One region of the Tatumella sp. JGM94 genome, then DNA from elsewhere that is predicted to be linked to it. Evidence: predicted binding sites of a transcription regulator. Region 1 holds the regulator's gene; each other region holds the start of a gene.
What was found. The regulator Fur, encoded in region 1, represses iron uptake genes when iron is present. The targets are predictions, from matches to a motif close to ATAATAATGAGAACNACTATCAA.

Region 1 (5,955 bases):
GCGCATCGGTTGCTTATGGCTGGAATGCGAAGCCGTCCTCTGTCAATGAGGCTGCAGATAGCTGGTATTTCTCCGGGAATAAAATAAAGGAATCCTCCTGGAGTCTGGATGGGATTTATACCGTACAGCAGGGGCGTGCTAAAGGAACATTATTTAAATTGCACTTTACACAATACAGCAATCACTCTGATATACCCAGCTATTCCGGGGGTTACGGAAATATGTTTCAGGATGAGCGTGATGTGAAATTTATCATGATGGTACCTTTTAATATTATTTAATTCCCGTAAAAGGACGGATTATGAAGTATTTACTGTACTTTTTTATCGTATCTGGCCTGGCCGGGTGTCAGGCATCAATAAAAAAACCACTTAATAATAATATGGAAACTGTCAGTCCGCGTGATTATCAGGCCTGTATTAATACCCTGAAAAGCGGTGATGATGAAGACTCTGTTATTCGTTGCCAGCGTATTACTAATGAAATAAGAAAAAATTAATTAAATTAACATAATGAATTAAGGACGACTCATGAAATATACCCGAAAACATGTGTTAGCCGGTATAGTCAGTGCTTTGCTGTTATGCAGTACGGCTACCGCCAGTCAGATGACTATCGATAAAATAAGTCAGTTTGGTGTGAAGTTTTCAGTACAGGATAATCTGGCCGCGACCAATGGTATTGACTGTGCCGCCCTGGGCGGCGACTGGGGATCCTGTTACCGTGCCTCTATCACACTGACTAATCCCGGAGAAGCGCTGAATGACAAAGACTGGGCCATTTATTTCTCCAGTATTCGACAGATTCTGTCCGTCGGGAATGATCAGTTTAAAATCACGCATCTGGTGGGGGATTTACACAAGATAGAACCCACGGATAAATTTCGTGGCTTTCCGGCCAGGCAGTCAGTGGTTTTGCCATTGATCAATGAATACTGGCAGGTTTCTGTCAGTGATGTATTGCCGCGCTGGTATGTCACTTCTGGCGGAGCAACCCCGAAGGTGATCCGTGTCACGGATACTGAAGATCTGCAGCAGATCACCGACATCCCGTCGGGCCAGTGGCGTCGCAGCCCGACCGATGCCAATATCCTGATGACTGCAGAAAATCGTTACCTGAAAAATAAGTCTGTCCGGTTAATCAGCCGCCAGCAACTGCGTGGTCAGATTATCCCCACCCCGCAACAAGTGGATATACGGCAGGGAAATGTCAGCCTGAAACAAGGGGTTGTACTTAGTCTCGGGGCATTACCGACAGACAGTGCGCAGGTGATTCACCGGGCATTTGAAGCGGCGGGGGTCCGGACCGGTGAAGGGTATCCGGTGAGCACCCGCATTGTCCCCGCTGATTTTACCGGTGAGGCAATAAAACAAGGGGCATACCGGCTGGATGTTTCGGCAGATAAAACCGTGATTACCGGTTACGATCCGCAAGGCGTATTTTATGGCCTTCAGTCATTATTGCAATTAATCCCGCCGCAGGGTGACCCGCTGATACCGGAAATTCGCATACAGGATGCGCCGCGCTTTGCTTATCGTGGAATATTTATTGATGTCGCCAGGAACTTTCATTCTAAAGCCGCGATCCTGCGGACTCTGGCTCAAATGTCTGCCTATAAACTCAATACTCTGCATCTGCATCTGAGTGACGATGAAGGCTGGCGACTGGAAATCCCCGGTTTACCTGAGCTGACGCAGGTCGGGGCCAGCCGTTGCCATGACCTCAGTGAAACCCGCTGTTTGCTACCGCAACTCGGCTCCGGCCCGGATACCGGTACCAATGGCAGCGGATTCTTCAGCCGTGAAGATTACCTGGAAATACTGAGATATGCGAAAGCCAGACAAATAACGGTGATCCCTGAAATCGATATGCCAGCCCATGCCCGGGCGGCAGTGATTTCGATGGAAGCCCGTTATAAAAAACTGATGGCGGAAGGTAAAACCAGAGAGGCGAATGAATATCGTCTTCAGGATGCCGGGGATAACTCGCAGGTGACCACAGTACAGTTTTATGATCGTACCAGTTTTGTTAATCCCTGCCTGCCTTCTTCGCGGCGTTTTACTGATAAAGTCATGTCGGAAATTATCAGTATGCATAAAGACGCCGGGCAACCGTTACAGCGCTGGCATTTCGGGGGGGATGAAGCCAAAAATATCTATCTCGGGGCCGGATATACGGATAAGACTAATCCTGAACCGGGTAAAGGTCAGCGGGATATGCGGTTGCAGGATCATCCGTGGCAGAAATCAGCAAGTTGCAATAAATTACTGCAATCCGGTGCCGTTGCGGATCTCACCCATTTACCTGGCTGGTTTGCATTGCAGGTCAGCCAGCTGGCCAAATCTCACGGGCTGAAGGGTATTCAGGCCTGGCAGGACGGACTGAAAGAAATCAGTGATAACCGTCAGTTTAGTACCAGAGATAATCTGGTGAATTTCTGGGATACCCTCTATTGGGGGGGCGTCAGTTCAGTCAATGACTGGGCGAATAAAGGTTATCGGGTGATTGTATCTAATCCTGATTATCTTTATCTGGATATGCCCTATGAAGTGAATCCTCAGGAACCCGGCTATTACTGGGCAACCCGTTTCACTGATGAGCGGAAGATCTTCAGTTTCGCGCCGGATAACCTGCCACAAAATGCAGAAACATCTACGGACCGTGATGGTAACAGCTTTGCGGCCAATTCTGCCGGTCACTGGCCGGGGGCTTATGGTATGTCAGCACAGGTCTGGAGTGAAATAGTGCGTACCGATCAGCAGATGGAGTACCGGTTATATCCACGGTTATTTTCCGTGGCAGAGCGGGCCTGGCATAAAGCTGACTGGGAATTACCGTATAAACAGGACCAGTATTTTGAAAAAGGGAAAACACAGCATGTCGATCAGCAACGGCTGGATAATGACTGGCAGCGCTTTGCTAATCTTTTGGGGCAGTCAGCCCTGATACGGCTGGATACGGCCGGTATAAATTACCGTATACCTGTGCCCGGCGCGGTGATCATCAACGGCACTCTGCAGGCTAACACTGCTTTACCCGGGGTCGCTATTGAATATTCCGTCGATGGTGGTCAGCAATGGCTACCGTATAACAGTCTGAAAGCTCCTGCGGTGGCCGGTAACGTACTGGTCAGATCCGTCAGCCCTGACGGTAAACGCTTTAGTCCTTCAGTAGCTCCGGTGGCCGGATAACAGAGGGAAGGGCAGATAAAAAAACCCGCAATTTGCGGGTTTTTTATCTGTAAGACTATGACGGTAAACATCCGTCATCAGATAACAGTTACAACCTGAACAGGGCCGGGTTATTTATCGTTATGTAATGAATCATCTTCGCGGCAGTCACCTTCTGTACAGTGACCATACAGATAAAGACTATGGTTAGTTAGCTTAATACCAAACCGGGTTGCGATTTCACGCTGGCGTTGTTCAATTGACTCATCACTGAACTCAATCACTCTGCCGCAATCCAGGCAGATCAGGTGGTCATGATGTTGCTGCTGAGTCAATTCAAAAACTGACTTACCGCCTTCGAAGTTGTGACGGGTAACGATGCCCGCATCATCAAACTGGTTAAGCACACGGTAAACGGTGGCCAGACCAATTTCTTCACCCATATCGATCAGGCGTTTATACAAGTCTTCCGCACTGACATGGTGGCATTCTGGTTCCTGAAGCACTTCCAGAATTTTCAGTCTTGGAAGGGTAACTTTCAGGCCAGCCTTCTTCAATGCGGAGTTGTTGTCAGTCATGCAGTTTATGTCCTGTTACTTTTGAAAAATGACTTTGGCAAGAAGCCCTGAAGTTTGTTAGATAATGACCTTATAATTGTTAGTCCATTATAGGACTGATACACCAAAATTGAAACTACAGACCTGAAAACAACGCACCAATAACACTTCAATAAAGTGTTTTACTGTGCTCAGGTCCGGTGCATCAACTCTGTCAGGGTCTGACCCTGACATCTCTTATAAGCCGGGCGCTGCCGAAAAGAAGAGTGCGGGTTCTTCTGGTCATGTTAGTCGTTCCCGCAAGTGTCTGAAGTAAACAGTATCACAACTGATACTAAAACCCCTATTAAGCTTCGAGGATTTCTTTCAGCTGCAGTTCGTCCGAAATCTGGTTTACCCACTGGCTGACACGCTCAGCAGTCAGCTCTGGCTGACGATCTTCGTCAATCGCCAGTCCGAGGAAGTGGTTGTCATCGGCAAGGCCTTTGGATGCTTCAAAATGGTAACCGGCAGTCGGCCAGTGGCCGACAATCACCGCGCCTTTTGGCTCGATAATGTCACGCAGGGTACCCAGTGCATCACAGAAATATTCGGCGTAGTCTTCCTGATCACCGCAACCAAACAGCGCAACCAGCTTACCGTTAAAATCAATTTCTTCGAGGGTCGGGAAGAAGTCATCCCAGTCGCATTGTGCTTCGCCATAGTACCAGGTCGGGATGCCCAGCAGCAGAATATCGAAAGCTTCCAAATCTTCTTTGGTACTCTTAGCGATATCGTGCACTTCAGCAACGTCTTTACCCAATTGTTTCTGGATCATTTTCGCGATGTTTTCTGTGTTGCCGGTATCGCTGCCAAAAAAGATGCCTACGATTGCCATGTGGGGATAACCTCTTGAATCTTCGAATCAGATAATTGTAATGTCACTACAGATGCGCAGATGATAACAGACCTGCGATGTGTGCGGAACTTGTAAACCGGTCAGATTTGTCCCTGAGTGCGTTTCCCTGAACTCAGTCCTGCTTTAGCTGTGCCAGAATAATTTGTTCAATAAGTTCACTGCGGCTCAGGTTACGTTCCGCAGCCAGCGCGTTCAGAGCATCGACGACTTCAGTGTTCATTTTGAGTTCAACCCGTTGTAAACCTCGGACTTTATCTCGTTTCAGTTGATTGCGCTTATTTATCCGCAATTGCTCATCCCGGGAAAGCAGACTGGTTTTGGGACGACCGGGCCGGCGTTCGTTGGCGAACAAATCGAGCGTGGTACGATCCGTATTTTCTTTTGCCATGATTTTTGAAACTGAACACCTGCTATGTATCAGATACACGCAGCTTATGATGAATGAATACCGTTATCATGTTAAAAGCACACGATAAAAATTTAGCGCGCAATCATACTCCAGTGCGATGAAGGACGCCAATGTTTAAACCATCTCAGCCCTGAGTTTTCTGCGGGCCGTATAAAAAACGCTGAACTGCGTTGAGCACTGCCACAGGTTTTTCCGCATGGACCCAGTGACCGGCACCGGCAATGATATGTGCTTTCGCACAGGGAAATTGTGCCAGTAACGGGGTACGGTACAGCGGGTCAAGGTAAGGTGATGCACCTCCGCCGATAAATAATGCCGGATGAGGCCAGCAAGGGCAGGTTTCCCAGCCAGCAATGGTGGTGTAGTTTTCCCATAAAGCCGGCACATTAAACAACCATTCTCCCTGATGAAAAGATTTAAGCAGAAAATTAATCACCATCTCATCCCTGAGTATGGGTCTCATCAGTTCCGCCGCCGCATCTCTTCGGGTGACCGCTGCCTGACTGACCGCCCGCAGTGCTGCGAAAATATCGTCATGGCGACGAATCTGATAATCGACCGGGGCAATATCAATCATCACCAGTCGTTTGATCCGTGCCGGTGCCAGTGCGGACATGGCCATGGCAATTTTTCCGCCCATCGAATGGCCGATAACATTCACCGTTCCGAGTTGCAGATGGTCGAGAGTATCGAGCATATCCCGGGCCATGGCGGCATAGGACATCTCTGCTGCCCGCGGAGAATGTCCGTGGTTTCGCACATCGACCTGAACCACCGGCGCGCGGGATTTCAGATGACGGGCCAATACCCCCAGGTTATCCAGGCTGCCAAACAACCCATGGATCAATAAGATCGGGGATAATTCTTCATCAAATTGTTCAGTTTGCAGACGGCTGTTTAAAATCATGGCAAAGTTCTTAC
Region 2 (5,955 bases), on a different contig from region 1:
GCATTTTCCTTAAGATCACCGTGTTCACGTGCTTCCGCGATTGAGGCGATGATGCGCGGACGTTTAACAGTTTTCAGCTCTTCAAGTTCTGTACGCAGTTTTTCAGCACCACGTAGTGTCATAGGAACCTGACTCATCTTCAACTCCTCATTATCTTATGTGTACAAGTGTCATCCTGACTGATGACAGCAGAAAATAGCGTCCTGCCTCGCATTAATTTCAGCATAAAACAACCCTGCCCGGGGCATGATTAACCACAGGCAAGGATCATTTTTTCATTTTGATACGTATTTTACCCCGGAGTTCCCCGGGGGTCATCGTTTACTTTGCCCTGCAATGGGACGTAGTATTGCGGCTTCCTCCGTCACTTAGCCCGAGATTATGCGATTTTTACGACTTATATCAGGATTGACTCTCGCTTTTACTCTGCAGGCTCAGGCCGCTATCCCTGTAGAGCAATATACACAATATTTGCCGGACGGGGCCAGCCTTGCGTTCCTGGCACAAAAAGTCGGCTCACAGGAACCCCTGGTGGATTACCGTGCACATCAGATGGCGCTCCCCGCCAGTACCATGAAAATATTCACCGCACTCAGTGCATTACTGGAGCTGGGTAAAGATTTCAGGTTTCAGACCACATTTGAAACCAAAGGTAACATCAGTAACGGCACATTACAGGGAGACTTAATTGCCCGGTTTGCCGGCGACCCGACTTTTACCCGCCAGGACCTGCGGGTCATGGTAAACAGTCTGAAAAAACAAGGGATCACTCATATTCAGGGCAATCTGGTGATTGATACATCAGTGTTTGCCAGCCACGATGCTGCTCCGGGCTGGCCGTGGAATGATCTGACCCAGTGTTTCAGTGCCCCGCCGGGTGCAGCGATCATCGACAAAAACTGCTTTTCCGTCGCACTTTACAGTGCCGATACCCCCGGCCAGAATGCCTATATCCGCATTGCGTCTTACTATCCGGCTCATATGTTCAGCGAGGTAAAAACCATCGCACCGAACTCCGGAGAAGGTCAGTACTGCGAGCTGGATGTGGTACCCGGAGAATTAAACCGTTATACCCTGACCGGATGCTTGCGCAAACGTGCCGACCCGCTGCCTTTAGCCTTTGCTGTACAAAATGGCGCGGCCTGGGCCGGAGAAATTCTGCGTGATGAACTGCGTCAGGCGGATATCGATTACAGCGGACAACTGCTGCGTCAGACACAGCCAACCCCCGCAGGCACAATACTTGCCAGCCACGATTCCGCACCTTTGCATGACCTGCTGCATCATATGCTGAAGGTTTCCGACAATATGTATGCAGACACCATCTTCCGTACCATCGGCCATCATTACTTTAATGTGCCGGGTACCTACCGCGCAGGCTCAGACGCTGTCAGAAGGATTCTGAAAGAAAAGGCCGGTATTGATTTAGGTAATACAGTACAGATGGATGGTTCCGGTTTATCCCGCCATGATCTGGTTTCTCCGGAAACAATGATGCAGGCTCTGCAGTACATCGGCAAAAATGACAGCAGCCTGGACTTTATCAGTATGTTACCCCTGTCAGGCCATGACGGTACCCTGCAATATCGTGGCGGTTTACATGAGGCCGGGGTCGATGGCAAGTTGTCAGCAAAAACCGGTTCTCTGCAAGGCGTATACAATCTGGCGGGCTTCCTGACGACAGCCAGCGGCAGCAAAGTCGCTTTTGTCCAGTACCTGTCCGGATATGCTGTACCACCGCAGGACCAGCGCACGCGCCGCGTACCTCTGGTGCGCTTCGAAAGCCGCCTGTATCGCGATTTATATCAGCAATACTAGTCACCGGCCATCTGATAGCAGAAAGCCGCCTTCGTTGCTGAAGGCGGCTTTTTTTACGGAAGTAACCCGCGGATCAGAAGTGGGTATTAAGACTCATATAAAAAGTCCGTCCGGACTCGTTATAGGTATTCGCCCCTGCCCCGTAGATGGTAATCGGGTTAAGCGCTCCTGTTGAGGTGATAGTCCCTGTTGACTGAGCGTTACCTTCGCGGAAGTGACGTTTATCAAACAGGTTTTCTATACCCGCCGTGATACTGACATTTTTGGTGGCATCCCAGGTCGCGCTGGCACCGACAATGCTGTAAGGACTGACTTCCCGGGTATCAGGATAACCCACCACATTACCGCGGTAATCGAGGCGTTTAGGTTTCTGACGACCATACCAGGTGAAGGTCGTTGCCAGCGAAAGATCATCCCGCGCCTGCCAGGTCAGTCCGGAGTTCAGCGTAAACTGCGGGATAACCGATAAACGATCGCCGGTGGTTTTATTTTTACTCTGCAGCATCCAGGTCATATTGTTATTCCAGTTGACTGTATCTGTCAGCGGAATATTCAGTGTCCCTTCCAGACCTTCCACCAGCGCTTTAGGTACGTTTTCCCACTGATAGATATACGTTCCGGTACTGCTGGTGCCCAGAATATTATTACCGGCCTCAATTTTATTGCGATAATCATTGCGGAACCAGGTCACTCCAGCCTGTAGCCCCGTCTCGTTTTTGTATTCCAGGCCGATCTCTTTGTTAACACTGGTTTCGGCTTTAAGGTTATCGTTACCCATCAGATAACAGCCCGCGCCGGTTCCTGTGTAGCCATAACAGCCCTGACCATTACTGTACAGAATGTAGTTGTTGTTGGTCTGATACAGGTTAGGCGCTTTATATGCCCGGGCGATACCCATCTTCAGTGTCAGATTGTCGGTCAGGTTCTGGGACAGATTCAGCGACGGGCTCCAGTTAGTCCCTGAAATGGAATGGTGGTCAAAACGCAGTGCCGGCGTTAATACCGTGCTGTCGGTAATATCCATATTATCTTCAGCAAACAGAGAAAAGATATCAGCACTGGAATAGGGATCACGGGTGCCGGTAGTCACACCCTCGATCGCTCCGCCCGTTTTGTTGCCGGTCAGTGCCTGGCTGGTAGAAATACCGTCTTTCATCCTCTGCTGGTTCCATTCGGTACCGAGGGTCAGGTTCTGATTGACCAGCGCCGTAAACGGGATACTGATTTCACTGTGCAATAATACATCGCTCAGGTCGATATCAGCAAAACCGGCATCAGTATTAAAAATACCTTCAGTGCCGCCAGCCAGACCTTCGGCCAGTCGTGAGTTACGGGTTCTTTCATACTGTGCATAAGTATTAGTGCTGACCCCGTTATCCCAGACGCCGGTCCAGGTCAGGGCATAATTCTGGCGATAAATACGGTTGGTTTCCTTGCCGTACATCGACTTCACATAATCGGAGGTATTGGTATTCTGAGTATCGCCGGCATACAGGTTACCCTGACGACTGGTTCCGGCTTCAAACTCCAGATGCTGGTTGCGGGCAAACTCCCAGTTCAGTTTACCGTGCAGTTCTTTATCCACTACCCCTTCGCGCCCTGCCGGGTAACTGCCCGTATAAATACCGGAACGCGGCGTCGTATGATCTTTGTTGATATCGTAAGAGTCAGCCTGCGTTTTATCCAGGTTACCCCAGATACTCAGCGTCAGGCTGTCTGATACGGGGCCCATCAGGCTGAAGTTAGTACGTTTGGTGGCGCCTTCCGCTTTATGCTGCGGTGCATTCAGGTAAGTATCCCATGAACCATGCCACTGGCTGGTCGCCTGTTTGGTTATGATATTCACCACTCCGCCCATGGCGCCGTTACCGTAGCGGGCTGCTGCCGGACCACGGATGACTTCAATACGCTCAATCATTTCCGGGGGTACCCAGTTGGAATCACCGCGGGTATCACGTTCACCACGCCAGCCAAAGCGCACTGAATTACGGCTGGATACCGGTTTACCATCGATCAGAATCAGGGTGTTTTCCGGCCCCATACCACGGATATCAATCTGACGATTGTTGCCGCGCTGGCCACTGGTCGAGTTACCCGTAAGGTTTACCCCGGGCATGGTCCGGACAATTTCTGATACATCGCGGGCCGGCGGATGCTTGCGGATTTCGTCGGCAGTAATCGTCGAGACACCCGGTGCCTGTAAGTTTTGCTGTCTGGCGGTCACAATAATTGTGCCATTTTGCGGGTCTGTCTTACTGGTGACAGATGTTTCAGATGCCTTTTGCTGGCTGGTCACTGCTCCGTCAACAGGGGCTGGTTCTGCGGCGGCCGCCTGGAAGGATAAAAAGAACGCTGTAGCCCCAATCTCAAGGCATACAGCCGTGGAAAACCGAGATAATTTTTTCATAGTAAGATCCTGGTCCTCTCCCGCGCGCAAATATGGAGCAGAAGATCCGGTTATATAGTCAGGTTTTTATCCAGTGTCTGACTGCGATCCTGCAGACAACTGCTTGTGCTGTGCGGGGTTACAGAAGATCCGGAAACAGTGAGCAGTTATAAATGCGCTAACAACAGACGGTGAAACAGACTATTGCAAACCGAAATAATTATCAATACTATTATCAGTCACTATTACTGTTTTGCTGATGTGAATACCCCGCAGATGGCTATCCCTGAATGGTTTACTGAACACCCCGGGAGTGAATCCTGGTGGCAACAACAACAACAGCAAGGATTACCCAGGATTGAAGACCCGGCCGGAGGTGAATGTCTGGTGACATTCCTGTGGCGCGATCCGCAGGGCTGCGAGAAAACCTCTGCCTGTCAGCATGTCTGGATAAACATCACCGGTATCACTGACCACCATCAGAAAACTCCGCCCCGTTCACTGCAGCGAATTGCCGGCAGCGACGTCTGGTTCTGGCAAACGACCCTGCCGGCTGACTGGCGTGGCAGCTATTGCCTGATCCCCGATAGCAGTACCGATACTCCTGATGATGCCGCTGATGTTTATCAGCGCCGTGAATGGTGGCGCCAGAAATTTACCGTTGCCCGACACGATCCCCTGAATCCGTTACGCCACTGGTCAGGAGGACGCGGAATGTCTGTGTCCCCGCTGCACATGCCCGATGCCCCGCCCCAGCCGGAATGGCAATCGCTGGATCAGAACCGACAGCCCGCGGCGCCAACAGATAAATATCTGTGGGACAGTGCTCTGCTGGGTAACCAGCGCAGAATACATCTCTGCCAGACAGGATCACCGGACGATGCTTCACGTCCTCTGGTACTGCTGCTGGACGGCCAGTTCTGGGCAGACCAGATGCCGGTGGCCGGGCCATTACATTCCCTCACCACCCGTCACCGGTTACCACCGGCTATTTACGTAATGATCGATATTATCGATCGTCAGCACCGCACCCGTGAGCTGACCTGTAATCCGGAGTTCTGGCTGGCGATACAGCAGGAGTTATTACCACTGATTAGCCAATGGACCCGCTGGCAGCCTGCTGCCGAACGAACGCTGGTGGCGGGTCAGAGCTTTGGCGGACTCTCTGCCGTCTATGCAGCCCTGCGCTGGCCAGAGGTGTTCTCTGCGGCAATCAGCTTATCCGGGTCATTCTGGTGGCCAGCCCGTGGCAAGCCAGACGGATGGCTGACTGAACAGCTTAACCGGCAGGCTTTTGCTGCAGCACCGCGACGAATTTATCTTGAGGCAGGACGTCGTGAACACATTATCTGTCAGGCCAATAGTGTGATGCTGGGAGCCCTGAAGCAGCAGAATATTGATGCGACACTGAAGTTGTTCGAAGGAGGGCATGACGCATTATGCTGGCGCGGAGGTTTACTCGACGGCTTACAGGCAATACTTAATCCCGTTTCCGAAGCAATAAAGGAAGGAACATGATATGGAGAATCTTCATCCCTTTGATCAGCCTGATGTTTACGGTTTTATCCTGAAAAATCATGCCGGTCAGTACAGCTTCTGGCCCGCATTTCTGGCCATTCCCGCGGGCTGGCAGCCGGTGTCTGGCCCTCAGCCTCAGGAACAATGCCTGCTGTGGCTGGAAACACACTGGACGGATATCCGTCCCGAAGAGTCACCGAATACCGGAAGTCGTTATGTCTGAGCAAGTAAAC
Region 3 (5,955 bases), on a different contig from region 1:
CAAGGTAACCACAAAACTCTGAGGGTCCGTCATCATCAAGGCGGTTTTACCAAAGGTCGGGGTAAATGCGGTGATCATATAAAACATCACGGTAGTGGTGACAACCATCAGCATACCCGCCACAACCAGGGCCCAGTTACTGGCCACCGAACGCATAATATCGATCATCCCCGGACGATGTTTACGCTGTTTAAAACTCTCCGTTTCTTCAAGCATACGGCGAATATAAAAAAGGAAGGGCACAATCAGGCATCCGACCACAAACGGTATACGCCACCCCCAGTCCGTCACCTGTCCCTTATCCAGCCATTGATTGAGCATCAGTCCCAGTAATGCTGCAAAAATCACTGATAACTGCTGACTCGCCGATTGCCAGCTGACATAAAATCCCTTACGGCCTGGCGGTGCAATTTCTGATAAATAGACCGAAACACCGCCCAGTTCCACCCCGGCGGAAAAGCCCTGCAATAAACGCCCGGCCAGAATAATCAGGGGAGCCGCGGCCCCCAGGGTCTGGTATCCGGGCGTCAGAGCGATAGTCAGTGTGCCCATAGCCATCAATATCAGCGTCAGTAACAGCCCTTTACGACGCCCGTGATGATCAATGTAAGCCCCGAGAATAATCGCGCCCAGCGGGCGCATTAAGAAACCGGCGCCGAAGGTCATCAGTGTCAGCATCAGCGAAGAATAAGGGTCAGAACCGGGGAAAAAGGTTTTGGCGATAGCCGTCGCGTAATAGCCAAATACCATAAAGTCATACATTTCCAGGAAGTTACCGCTGGTTACCCGGAAAATAGTTTTAGCCGCGTGTTTTTTTACTGCCGGAGAAGGGGTTACAGATAGATTCATTGCTGTTGCCTGCCTTTATTATTTTAATCGGTCACACCGGTTTACCCCGAATATCAGAGGAAAGATGTGATAGCAGTCATCTTTATACTTTACATAAGAATACAAATAAGTAACAAAATAAAAACAAAAAGTGTGCTGCGGCAGTAAAGTCTTCTGCTGAAAGTGCAAAAAAAAGGGCATATCCTGATGGATACACCCTTATGTGCGCTGAATATATCAGTGATCAGTGTGTGGTACTCTCCAGCCCCATCAGGCCGATTTTCAGGTACCCGGCAGCGCGCAGTTCATCCATGACACTCATCAGAGTGGCATAATCCACATCTTTATCGGCCTGGAAAAAGATAGTGGTTTCTTTATTACTGCCTGTCAGTCCGTCAATAGCCGAAATCAGTTGCTCTTTAGTCACCTCATCATTACCAACGTATAACTGTTTGTCAGCTTTAATGCTCAGGTAAACCGGTTTATCGGGACGAGGCTGCGGTGCACTGGTTGATGCCGGCAGGTTCACTTTTACATCGACGGTCGCCAAAGGCGCGGCCACCATAAAAATGATCAGCAGTACTAACATAACGTCAATAAATGGCGTCACGTTAATTTCACTCATTTCACCATCGCTTTCTAAATCATCGTTCAGACGCATAGCCATAACAATTAACTCACCCGCAGTTTATGGGCAGATGTGTGCGGCAGATCCTGTGAACCATTTTGCCTGGCCAGATCCAGATCACGGCTTTGCAGCAGCAGTACCTGAGCAGCTGTATCACCTAATGATGCTTTATAGCCGGCAATCATCCGTGCGAATACGTTATAAATCACAACCGCAGGGATCGCAGCAACCAGCCCGATGGCTGTTGCCAGCAGGGCTTCAGCAATCCCCGGTGCAACCACCGCCAGGTTAGTCGTTTGTGTTTTCGCAATACCGATAAAACTGTTCATAATGCCCCAGACGGTACCGAACAGACCGATAAACGGGGCGACAGAACCAATCGTTGCCAGAAAACCGTTACCCCGTGAGGCATAACGTCCGATGGCTGCAACTTTTCGTTCCAGACGAAAACCGGTCCGATCTTTAATGCCGTCTCTGTCTTCTGCACCCGCCGAGAGTTGGCGTTCATCCAGCGCTTCGGCAATCAGGTGGCGACAATGGCTGCTGGCAGTAAATTTTTCAGATACAGTTACTGCCTGCTGTAAGGTGCTGACGTCTTTCAGGGCTTTTTGCTCTGCTTTAAGCCGGCGTCTTGCTGAGCTGAGTTCAGTAAACTTGCCGAAAAAAATGGCCCAGGTAACCACGGAAGCCAGCAATAAGCCAATCATGACAATTTTTACTACGATATCAGCATGCTGGTACATGCCTAAAACGGACAGATCCGTTTGCATAAAATCATTAGTTACCACGTACGCCACCCCATCTTAACGAGTAATATCTTGCAATCCCGCGATGATACCAAACCACAGCTTTATTGATAGTAGTTATCATTAGTATTTACAAAATATTCCATTGACAGCAGAGAGATACTGCCCGTCTGAGGGAAGATCATCCCGCCAGAGTACTGTCATTTATTATTAGTCAATTTGTCATTCTGTGAAGGGTTTTTCAGTTCATACTCTGGCCTGAATGATATTTCATGTTAACTTGTCATGCAGGACTCTTTTGGCAGAGCAGGAACCAATGACAGATAAAAAAACAGATAAAAAACTGGAAACCAGTCTGATCAGTGCTGGCAGAAAAAAACGTTATACGGCGGGCGCAGTAAATAGTGTCATTCAGCGTGCTTCTTCACTGGTCTTTGATACGGTTGCCGAAAAAAAACGGGCGACCGCAGGACGCACCCGCGGAGAGCTGTTTTATGGACGGCGTGGTACCCTGACCCACTTTTCGTTACAGGATGCTATGACCGAACTGGAAAATGGTGCCGGTTGTGCGTTATACCCTTGCGGGGCCGCGGCGGTAACCAATGCCATTCTGGCGTTTGTCGAAAGCGGTGATCACGTGCTGATGAGCGGTTCAGTTTATGAACCTACCCGCGATTTTTGCAATGTCATACTGCGCAAGCTCAATGTATCAACAACTTTTTTCCCCCACACTTGTGGCAGTGAAATAACCCAATGGGTCCGTCCGGATACCCGTATCGTATTTCTGGAATCCCCGGCATCGATCACCATGGAAGTTCAGGATATCCCGGCAATAGTCGCCGCTATCCGGCAGCAGGCGCCCGATGCCATTATTATGATGGATAATACCTGGGCTGCCGGAGTGCTTTTCAATGCGCTCGATTTCGGTATTGATATTTCTATTCAGGCGGGCACGAAATACCTGATAGGCCACTCAGATGCGATGGTGGGGACCGCGGTCGCTAATGCCCGTTGCTGGGATACTCTGCGGGAAAACTCATATCTGATGGGGCAAATGGTGGATGCCGATACTGCCTATATGACATCGCGCGGCTTACGGACTCTGGCAGTGAGGCTCCGCCAGCATGAAGAAAGCAGTATTAAAGTTGCCGAATGGCTGGCAGGACGCGAAGAGGTCTGGCGGGTTAATCATCCGGCATTGCCCCAGTCACCGGGCCACCATTTCTGGAAACGTGATTTTTCCGGCAGCAGCGGCCTGTTTTCATTTATTTTGCGTCGCCAGCTGTCGCGTGAAGCTCTGGCTGATTTCCTGGATAACTTCCGGCATTTCAGTATGGCGTACTCCTGGGGCGGTTATGAATCGCTGATTCTGGCGAATCAGCCACAGGAAATTGCCGCAATCCGTCCGCAGGGAGAACCCCTGTTACCCGGTACGCTGGTACGTCTGCATATAGGTCTGGAAAATGTGGATGATTTAATCGGTGATTTAACTGATGGCTTTGACCGGCTGGCACGCCATCCGGAATAATACTGATAGGGTTATGCTGTCTTCCGGGACTGTATTGCATTACGGCCTGACCACAGTCAGGTAACAGGATAATAAATGAGTGTTCTACATGAGATAATCCGGGCGTTATGGCACCAGAATTTCGCTGTACTGGCGGATCCACAGGTGATCTGGGTTGTCTACGCGGTTATGTTCTGCATGCTATTTCTGGAAAATGGATTATTACCGGCGGCATTTTTACCCGGCGACAGCCTGCTACTGCTGGCCGGGGCAATGATTGCCAAAGGCGTTATGAGTTTTATCCCTGCCCTGCTGATACTGACCTGTGCCGCCAGCCTCGGATTCTGGGCTGGCTATTTACAAGGGCGCTGGCTGGGGAACACCCGGCTGGTTCAGGGGTGGCTGAAACACCTTCCGGAAAAATACCATCAGCGGGCCTGGCAGATGTTTAACCGTCATGGGCTGGTCGCTCTGCTGGCCGGCAGGTTTCTGGCATTTATACGCACTATTCTGCCAACGATGGCCGGGATTTCCGGATTAGGCCACCTCCGCTTTCAGCTGTTTAACTGGTTAAGTGGCCTGCTGTGGGTTTTGTTGCTGGTCGCGCTGGGATATGGCATCAGCCATGTTCCTTTTATTAAACAGCATGAAGATCAGATGATGGCAGTATTAATGCTGCTGCCATTGCTGCTGCTGGCCGGTGGTTTATGCGGCAGCCTGATTTTCCTGTGGAAAAAAAAGCGCCACACCTCAGCCTGACCCCTGCACATCAGGCCGTTTTCGGCCTGATGTGCCCTCCCTCACTCCGGCCAGACGGCGGCTATCCTTTCCCGGTGCCCGCCACCAAGATCAGTACTACACTTACCCTTATTTAGCATAACCTGACGAATTTTTTGCTACGGAGGAAACTAATATGTCCGGACAACCTTTCATCAAATTACACGATGGCCGGCTGATGCCACAACTGGGACTGGGTGTATGGCAGGCAACGGTCGATCAAACCCGCCAGGCCGTGAGCTATGCACTGAAAACCGGCTATCGCTCTATTGATACTGCCGCTATTTATCAAAATGAAGCAGGGGTCGGCCAGGCCATTCAGGACTCTGATATTCCCCGTGAAGAACTGTTTATTACCACCAAACTCTGGAATACAGACCAACTCCATGCCGCGGAAGCCCTGCAAACCAGCCTGCAAAAACTACAGCTTGATTATATTGACCTGTATCTTCTTCACTGGCCCTGCCCGCAAAATAATCACTATATTGCCGCCTGGCAGCAGCTAATTGAATTACAGCAGCAGGGACTGATCAAAAGTATCGGGGTATGTAATTTTCAGCAGCAACATCTGCAGGCCATTATCCGTGAGACAGGCGTAACCCCTGTTATTAACCAGATTGAACTGCATCCGCTGTTTCAGCAACGCCCGCTGCATGCCTGGAACGGGTTGCACCATATTCAGACTGAGTCCTGGAGCCCGCTGGCACAAGGCGGAAAAGGGGTTTTCGACCAGCCGCAGATCCGCGCGCTGGCAGAAAAATATGCAAAGACTCCCGCACAAATCGTTATCCGCTGGCATATTGATAACGGCCTGGTAGTGATACCAAAATCTGTCACTGATACACGTATCGCAGAAAACTTTGCGGTATTTGATTTCAGACTGGAAAAAGAAGAGTTAACGGCTCTGGCAGCGCTTGATGCCGGCCAGCGTCTCGGCCCGGATCCTGATAATTTTAATAAAGTCTGATAAACGCAGGCCAGGGAACGGCCTGCCGTGCCCACTACCGTCCCTGCGCCAGTACAGACAAATCATCACCAAAGAGACGATGATAATTCATCCCTTCGATGACCTGCCCGCCAGCAGCCTGATAAAAAGCCTGCACTTTTTTATCCGTTGCCGAAGATAACCAGTCCAGTCGGTAGCACTCTTGCTCGCAGGCTTGCCGGGCAATAAACTGCATCAGCAGTTTGCCGATCCCCTGCCGCCGGTATGCCGCCGAAACAAATAATTCCTTAATAAACATTTGTCCGCTAAAACGCGGGGCCGGATACATGACAGAGACACAGGCAAAAGCAACAACGTTCCTCTGTAACGTCACTTTATATACTGCGGTGCCGGAGCCAGGAGCCAACACCCGGTGTTGCAAATAACCTGTCATTTCTTCTTTATTTATCACAACACCCGGGTAATGCCAGCAATTCATTTCAATAAAAATATCGGCCAGTTCCTGATATTCATCCGCCTGGCA
Region 4 (5,955 bases), on a different contig from region 1:
CCTCCCGGCAGAGATATCAGCTGACCGTCAGCTGACAGACAATTGTATAATACCGCCGGGCCCCGGCTAACGGGGCTCCGGCAGAGATTCCCGGTTAATGTTCGCGGGTTTTGCGGAAAGTGACTTCAGGATAACGTTCACTGGTGATATTCAGGTTAACCATGGTCGGGGCGATATAGGTAAGGTTGTCGCCGCCATCCAGCGCAAGGTTAATCTCGTTTTTGCGCTGAAACTCATCGAATTTTTTCACATCACTGCATTCCACCCAGCGGGCAGTAGAAACGTTAACCGATTCATAAATCGCTTCAACGTTATATTCACTTTTCAGGCGCGCCACTACCACATCAAACTGCAGTACACCGACTGCGCCGACGATCAGATCATTGTTCGCTATCGGACGGAAGACCTGTACAGCACCTTCTTCAGATAACTGAACCAGCCCTTTCAGTAACTGTTTTTGTTTTAACGGATCACGCAGACGAATACGACGGAACAGCTCCGGCGCAAAGTTAGGGATACCGGTAAACTTCATTTTCTCACCCTGAGTAAATGAGTCGCCGATCTGAATCGTGCCGTGATTGTGCAAACCGATAATATCGCCGGGCCAGGCTTCTTCAACGTGAGCACGGTCACCTGCCATAAAGGTCAGAGCATCAGAGATCACCACATCTTTCCCGGTACGCACCTGATACATCTTCATGCCTTTCTCATATCTGCCTGATACTACACGCAGGAAGGCCACCCGGTCGCGGTGTTTGGGATCCATATTGGCCTGAATTTTAAATACAAAGCCACTGAACTTCTGATCACTCGCCGCTACTTCGCGGGTATCCGTTTGACGGGGCATTGGCTGCGGTGCCCAGCTGACCAGACCATCCAGCATATGATTAACACCAAAGTTGCCCAGTGCCGTGCCGAAAAATACCGGGGTCAGCTGTCCGTCGAGAAAAGCCTGTTCTTCAAATTCGTGGGAGGCCCCTTTCACCAGCTCCAGCTCTTCACGTAGCTGGGCAGCCAGCTCGTCACCGATCGCTTCATCCAGCAACGGGTTATCCAGCCCTTTGATAATACGTTCCTGCTGGATGGTATGACCCTGGCCACTCTGATAAAGGTAAGTTTCATCTTTGTACAGATGATAAACCCCTTTGAATAGCTTACCGCAGCCGATAGGCCAGGTCACCGGCGCACAGGCAATCTTCAGCTCATTCTCAACTTCATCCATCACCTCCATAGGGTCACGAATATCACGGTCGAGTTTATTCATGAACGTCAGAATCGGCGTATCACGCAGCCGTGTGACTTCCATCAGCTTACGGGTACGATCTTCGACCCCTTTGGCCGCATCAATCACCATCAGACAGCAGTCGACAGCCGTCAGGGTACGATAAGTATCTTCAGAGAAGTCCTCATGTCCCGGGGTATCAAGCAGATTAACCAGTTTATCGCGGTAAGGGAATTGCATCACTGACGTGGTGATCGAGATCCCACGCTGTTTTTCCATTTCCATCCAGTCTGATTTTGCATGCTGACTGGAGCCGCGGCCTTTTACCGTCCCGGCGGTCTGGATCGCCTGTCCGAACAATAAAACTTTTTCTGTAATTGTGGTTTTACCCGCATCCGGATGCGAAATAATCGCAAATGTGCGGCGACGAGCCACTTCGTCTAAAAAGGGTGCTGTAGCCATGAACAGGTTCTTCACTGTTGGCGGAAAGGCATCGCAGTACTGCATTTCCGGAAAAATCACGCTGACCGGGAAGAGTTTCACCGGCTTTTCTTACGAAGATAACTGACCGGCAAGCGACTGCATCCGTCAATAATCCCGTACTCGCTGCAAAGAGGCTGCAATAAACATTTCTGCTAACCGCAAGACTCTGCCAGCACATGTTACATGAAACCGGACGTTTACGGTATGTCGGCCCGCAGAGTTTCCTGGCCGAAAGTGGCTGAATGATCCCCCGTCATCATCGGGTACAGTGATTTGTTACCCTGTCCGGGGAAAAAAGACCCACCCGGGACATTCTTCCGCTGAAAACAGATAGCAATGAGAAACAGTAGCATTACAGATACTAAATAATTCACATTATTAACTTAATGATTAATAAGGAAAAAATAACAGACCACAGCTTCACAAAACCCAAAAAGTGATGCATAATTGTTCACTATAATCTTACAAATCTTACTCTCTGTTTAAAAGGTCTCTGCTATGTTAACGCCTGATATGATTGCCCGCCTGAACGACCAACTGAATCTTGAGTTCTACTCAGCAAACTTATACCTGCAAATGAGCGCATGGTGTGCAGACAAAGGATTTGAGGGTGCTGCCTCATTCCTCAAAACTCATTCCCGTGAAGAAATGGATCATATGCAGCGTCTGTTCGACTACCTGAGCGATACCGGCGCATTGCCGGTTCTGGGTAATATTGAAGCACCGCCGGTCACTTTTGAATCACTGGCCGATGTTTTTTCACAGACTTACCAGCATGAACAATTAATTACCAGTAAAATTAATGAGCTGGCCCATGCCGCTATGACCACTCATGACTACTCTACTTTCCATTTCCTGCAATGGTATGTTGCCGAGCAGCATGAAGAAGAAAAAATCTTCAAAACGGTACTGGATAAACTGGGCATGCTGGAAAACAGCTCTAACGGCGCCTTCCTGCTGGATAAAGACTTAGGTCATATGAACAACGAAATCCATAATAAAAACGCCTGATTATCCATAAGGCAGGGGCTGTTCCTCTGCCTTTCTGTTCCGCTTCACAGCGCGAATAATCACCGGAAGCTGTGTGCTGATCTCCGGCCTTTACTGCATGATAATTTATTCTCCTTTGTGTCAGCCCCGCTACGTCTCACCTCGTTATTGGTTAACTAACATCAGCTAATGTTAACTGTTATAGTTTACCCTGGGGCATCTGTTTCTTTCTGACTGGTCAGTTATGTGATTAAGTGACAGCAAACTCGCGGAGGGCGTATGGACAAGATTAAACAGATACTGCAGCAGGAAATCGACCGTCTTAACCGGACCGAACAACGGGACAACCGGCCACGTTTCAGCTTTACTTTTTTGCGTAAACATCCGTGGCTGTGGTTAGTGATGTACCTCTGTTATGCCTTGTGCACTGCGCTGATCTTTTCGACAGAGATGCTGGGCTGGCCGGCGTTCTGGTTTGCTACCGCATTCGTACTGGGTATGAGCCTGCTGATGCTGATGGACATTAATCCGAAATACCGGTTTGAAGATATTGATACCCTTGACCTGCGAGTGTGCTATAACGGCGAATGGTACTATGTCCGCGCTGTTTCCGAACAATGTCTCAGGGCAATCAGCAACGATCCGGATATTCCTCAGCGGATAAAACAAGGCATTGCCCGGTTACAGGAGAAAAAAGGCGAAGTCGATTTTTACGATATTTATCATCTGACCTGGGGTCAGCGCCGTGCGGCAACGATCTGAAACACTCACTGACATAGCCGCGCAATCAAACGCCCCAGCACCTCCACTGCCAGTTCAGCCCGGTTATCCCAGGGCCAGGCTGCATTAAAGCGAAAGCAATGACGATATTGCTGTGTGGCGGAAAACAGTTCCCCCGGCGCAATACTGATATGTTCAGCCATCGCCTGGTGATACAGCAGAGTACAGTCGGTTGCCGGCGGTAATTCTACCCATAAAAAATAACCGCCATTATCAGCATATATCTTCGCCTGTGCCGGTAAAGCCCGTTTCAAAGCCTCAACGGCCAGCTTTTTACGCTGAGCAAGCTGCCGGCGTAAGCGTTTGAGGTGAAGATCATAATGCTGGCTTTGCAGAAAATCGGCTAATGCCAGCTGTATCGGTGTACTGACAGATAAAGTGCTCATCAGCTGTAACTGCTGAATGCGGATCCCATGACCACGACTGACTACCCAGCCGATACGGAATCCGGCGGCCAGATCTTTGGAAAAAGATCCACAATGCAGTACCGTCCCCTGCCGATCCCACGCCAGTGCCGGCAGAGGAGCCTGCTCTCCCTGCCATAAATTGGTGTACACATCATCTTCAATCAGGGCTACCTGGTTTTGTTCCAGTAACCTGACCAGTTGCTGTTTGCGCTCTGCAGTCAGAGTGTACCCCAGCGGATTCTGACAGTTTGTCATCAGCCAGCAGGCTTTTATCGGCCAGCGTTTTAATGCCTGCTGAAGTTTTTGTAAATCAATACCTTCACCGGGCAGCGCCGGAATTGCCAGCGCCTTTAGTCTGAGTCTCTCTATTGCCTGTAATGCACCATAAAAAGCCGGGCTTTCAATAATCACCCAGTCACCGGGTTCGGTCACCGCCTGCAGGCTGAGATTCAGCGCATCCATCGCGCCATTAGTGATCACAATATCATCAGGGGAGACAATAATGCCCTGGCGGGTATAACGTCTCGCCAGTACTTTCCGCAAATCGACATTACCCGGAGGCAGATTATCGACGGCATCCCCTGCCGATAAACGCCGGGAGACACTGGTCAGTGAACGCATCAGTTGCTGTAAGGGGAACAGGTCAGGGTCAGGAAAAGCGGAACCAAAAGGAACGACCTGCGGATCCCTGCTGGCCTGTAATACATCAAACACAAAACGGTTTGTCTCAGTCTGTTCACTCTGGACCACCGCCGCTGCCCCGTCAGACACCTGCGGAGCCACATAGTAACCGGACTGCGGACGGGAGATAATCCAGCCCTGACTTTCCAGCAACGCATAAGCATTCATCACTGTCATCAGGCTGACTTGTTGCTGTTCCGCCTGATGCCTTAATGACGGCAGTTTATCACCCGACTGCCAGATCCCTGCATTAATTTGCTGCTGTAATTGCTGTGCAATTTGCTGAAATTTACTCACATTACCCCGGGGATAATCGGTCTGACGTGTACCTGTATAACAGGTCTGCCGCCAGAGAAAACAGGTCAGGCACTGACTTTTTGTGAACCCGTTTCCGGGCAGGCTGGCGACATCGCTGATGCATTACAATGCAGCGGAATATCAGCGAATGTCAGCTGTTCAGATGGAACAGGACGACTGAAATAGAACCCCTGCAGAGTATCACATCCCAGCCGGGTTAACTGCTGCTGCTGTTCGGTTTCCACACCTTCTGCCACAATATTCAGGTTCATACTTTTGGCTAATTCAATCATCATCGCCAGTAACCGGGTATCAGCCGCAGGCTTATTCATTTCCCGGACAAAAGTGCGGTCAATTTTAAGTTCACTGGCCGGCATACTTTGCAGGTATAACAGACTTGAGTAGCCGCTACCAAAGTCATCAATCGACACCTTAATCCCGTGCTCTTTCAGTGCTGCCAGGATACGAATAGTTTCTGCGGGCGAGCGCATCGCTGTGGTCTCACTAATTTCCAGGAGCAGTTTATCCGCAGGAATATTATTGACTGCCAGCGCATTCAGCACCACCGACAGCAGCGTTTGCTGTTCAAATTGTAAAGCTGAGAGATTCACCGACACAGAGAGTGCCGTTTTCCCCTGAGCATGCCAGCACCCGAGCTGGCGACAGGCTTCATTGATCACCCACTCTCCCAGCGGGATAATCAGCCCGCTGGTTTCGGCGACCGGCAGAAATTTCTCCGGAGGAAGTAACCCGCGGGCCGGATGCTGCCAGCGTATCAGCGCTTCATAACCGACAGTATGACCATGACGGGCATCGTTTTTTGGCTGGTAGAACAGGCGCAGCTCATTATGATGCAGCGCCCGCCATAGCTCGTTTTTCAGTTCCAGACGGGTTTTGCCGGGCGGCGTCATATTTGCCCGGTAGATACTGTAGCCATTACGGCCATTATTTTTGGTATGGTACATCGCAACATCTGCGTTAAAGATCATCTCCCGGCCTTGTGTTCCATGTTGCGGATACCGGGCAATACCAATACTGAGAGAAACCATCAGTTCATATTCACATATCAGAAACGGCTGGCCGATTGCCCTGACC

Region 2: fes (enterochelin esterase) is a predicted target of Fur. The motif match lies at 4,421-4,443, and genes of this name have one in related genera.
Region 3: exbB (tol-pal system-associated acyl-CoA thioesterase) is a predicted target of Fur. The motif match lies at 2,310-2,332, and genes of this name have one in related genera.
Region 4: ftnA (non-heme ferritin) is a predicted target of Fur. The motif match lies at 2,036-2,058, and genes of this name have one in related genera.

Annotation. Positions count from the first base shown of each region.
Region 1 is NZ_JAERJN010000006.1:12,287-18,241, forward strand. It holds gene JK216_RS05840 (OprD family outer membrane porin) at 1-281, shown strand, start outside; gene chiQ (ChiQ/YbfN family lipoprotein) at 302-499, shown strand; gene JK216_RS05850 (family 20 glycosylhydrolase) at 531-3,191, shown strand; gene fur (ferric iron uptake transcriptional regulator) at 3,302-3,748, opposite strand; gene fldA (flavodoxin FldA) at 4,074-4,604, opposite strand; gene ybfE (LexA regulated protein) at 4,738-5,013, opposite strand; gene ybfF (esterase) at 5,159-5,941, opposite strand.
Region 2 is NZ_JAERJN010000009.1:47,413-53,367, forward strand. It holds gene greA (transcription elongation factor GreA) at 1-137, opposite strand, end outside; gene dacB (serine-type D-Ala-D-Ala carboxypeptidase) at 382-1,818, shown strand; gene JK216_RS08325 (TonB-dependent siderophore receptor) at 1,892-4,225, opposite strand; gene fes (enterochelin esterase) at 4,481-5,722, shown strand; gene JK216_RS08335 (MbtH family NRPS accessory protein) at 5,724-5,945, shown strand; gene JK216_RS08340 (enterobactin synthase subunit F) at 5,938-5,955, shown strand, end outside.
Region 3 is NZ_JAERJN010000016.1:69,000-74,954, reverse strand. It holds gene JK216_RS12515 (MFS transporter) at 1-849, opposite strand, end outside; gene exbD (TonB system transport protein ExbD) at 1,073-1,495, opposite strand; gene exbB (tol-pal system-associated acyl-CoA thioesterase) at 1,501-2,226, opposite strand; gene metC (cystathionine beta-lyase) at 2,519-3,730, shown strand; gene JK216_RS12495 (DedA family protein) at 3,806-4,468, shown strand; gene dkgA (2,5-didehydrogluconate reductase DkgA) at 4,623-5,453, shown strand; gene JK216_RS12485 (GNAT family N-acetyltransferase) at 5,488-5,955, opposite strand, start outside.
Region 4 is NZ_JAERJN010000016.1:76,899-82,853, reverse strand. It holds gene prfC (peptide chain release factor 3) at 95-1,684, opposite strand; gene ftnA (non-heme ferritin) at 2,204-2,716, shown strand; gene JK216_RS12530 (YlaC family protein) at 2,975-3,457, shown strand; gene JK216_RS12525 (PLP-dependent aminotransferase family protein) at 3,463-4,860, opposite strand; gene JK216_RS12520 (bifunctional diguanylate cyclase/phosphodiesterase) at 4,926-5,955, opposite strand, start outside.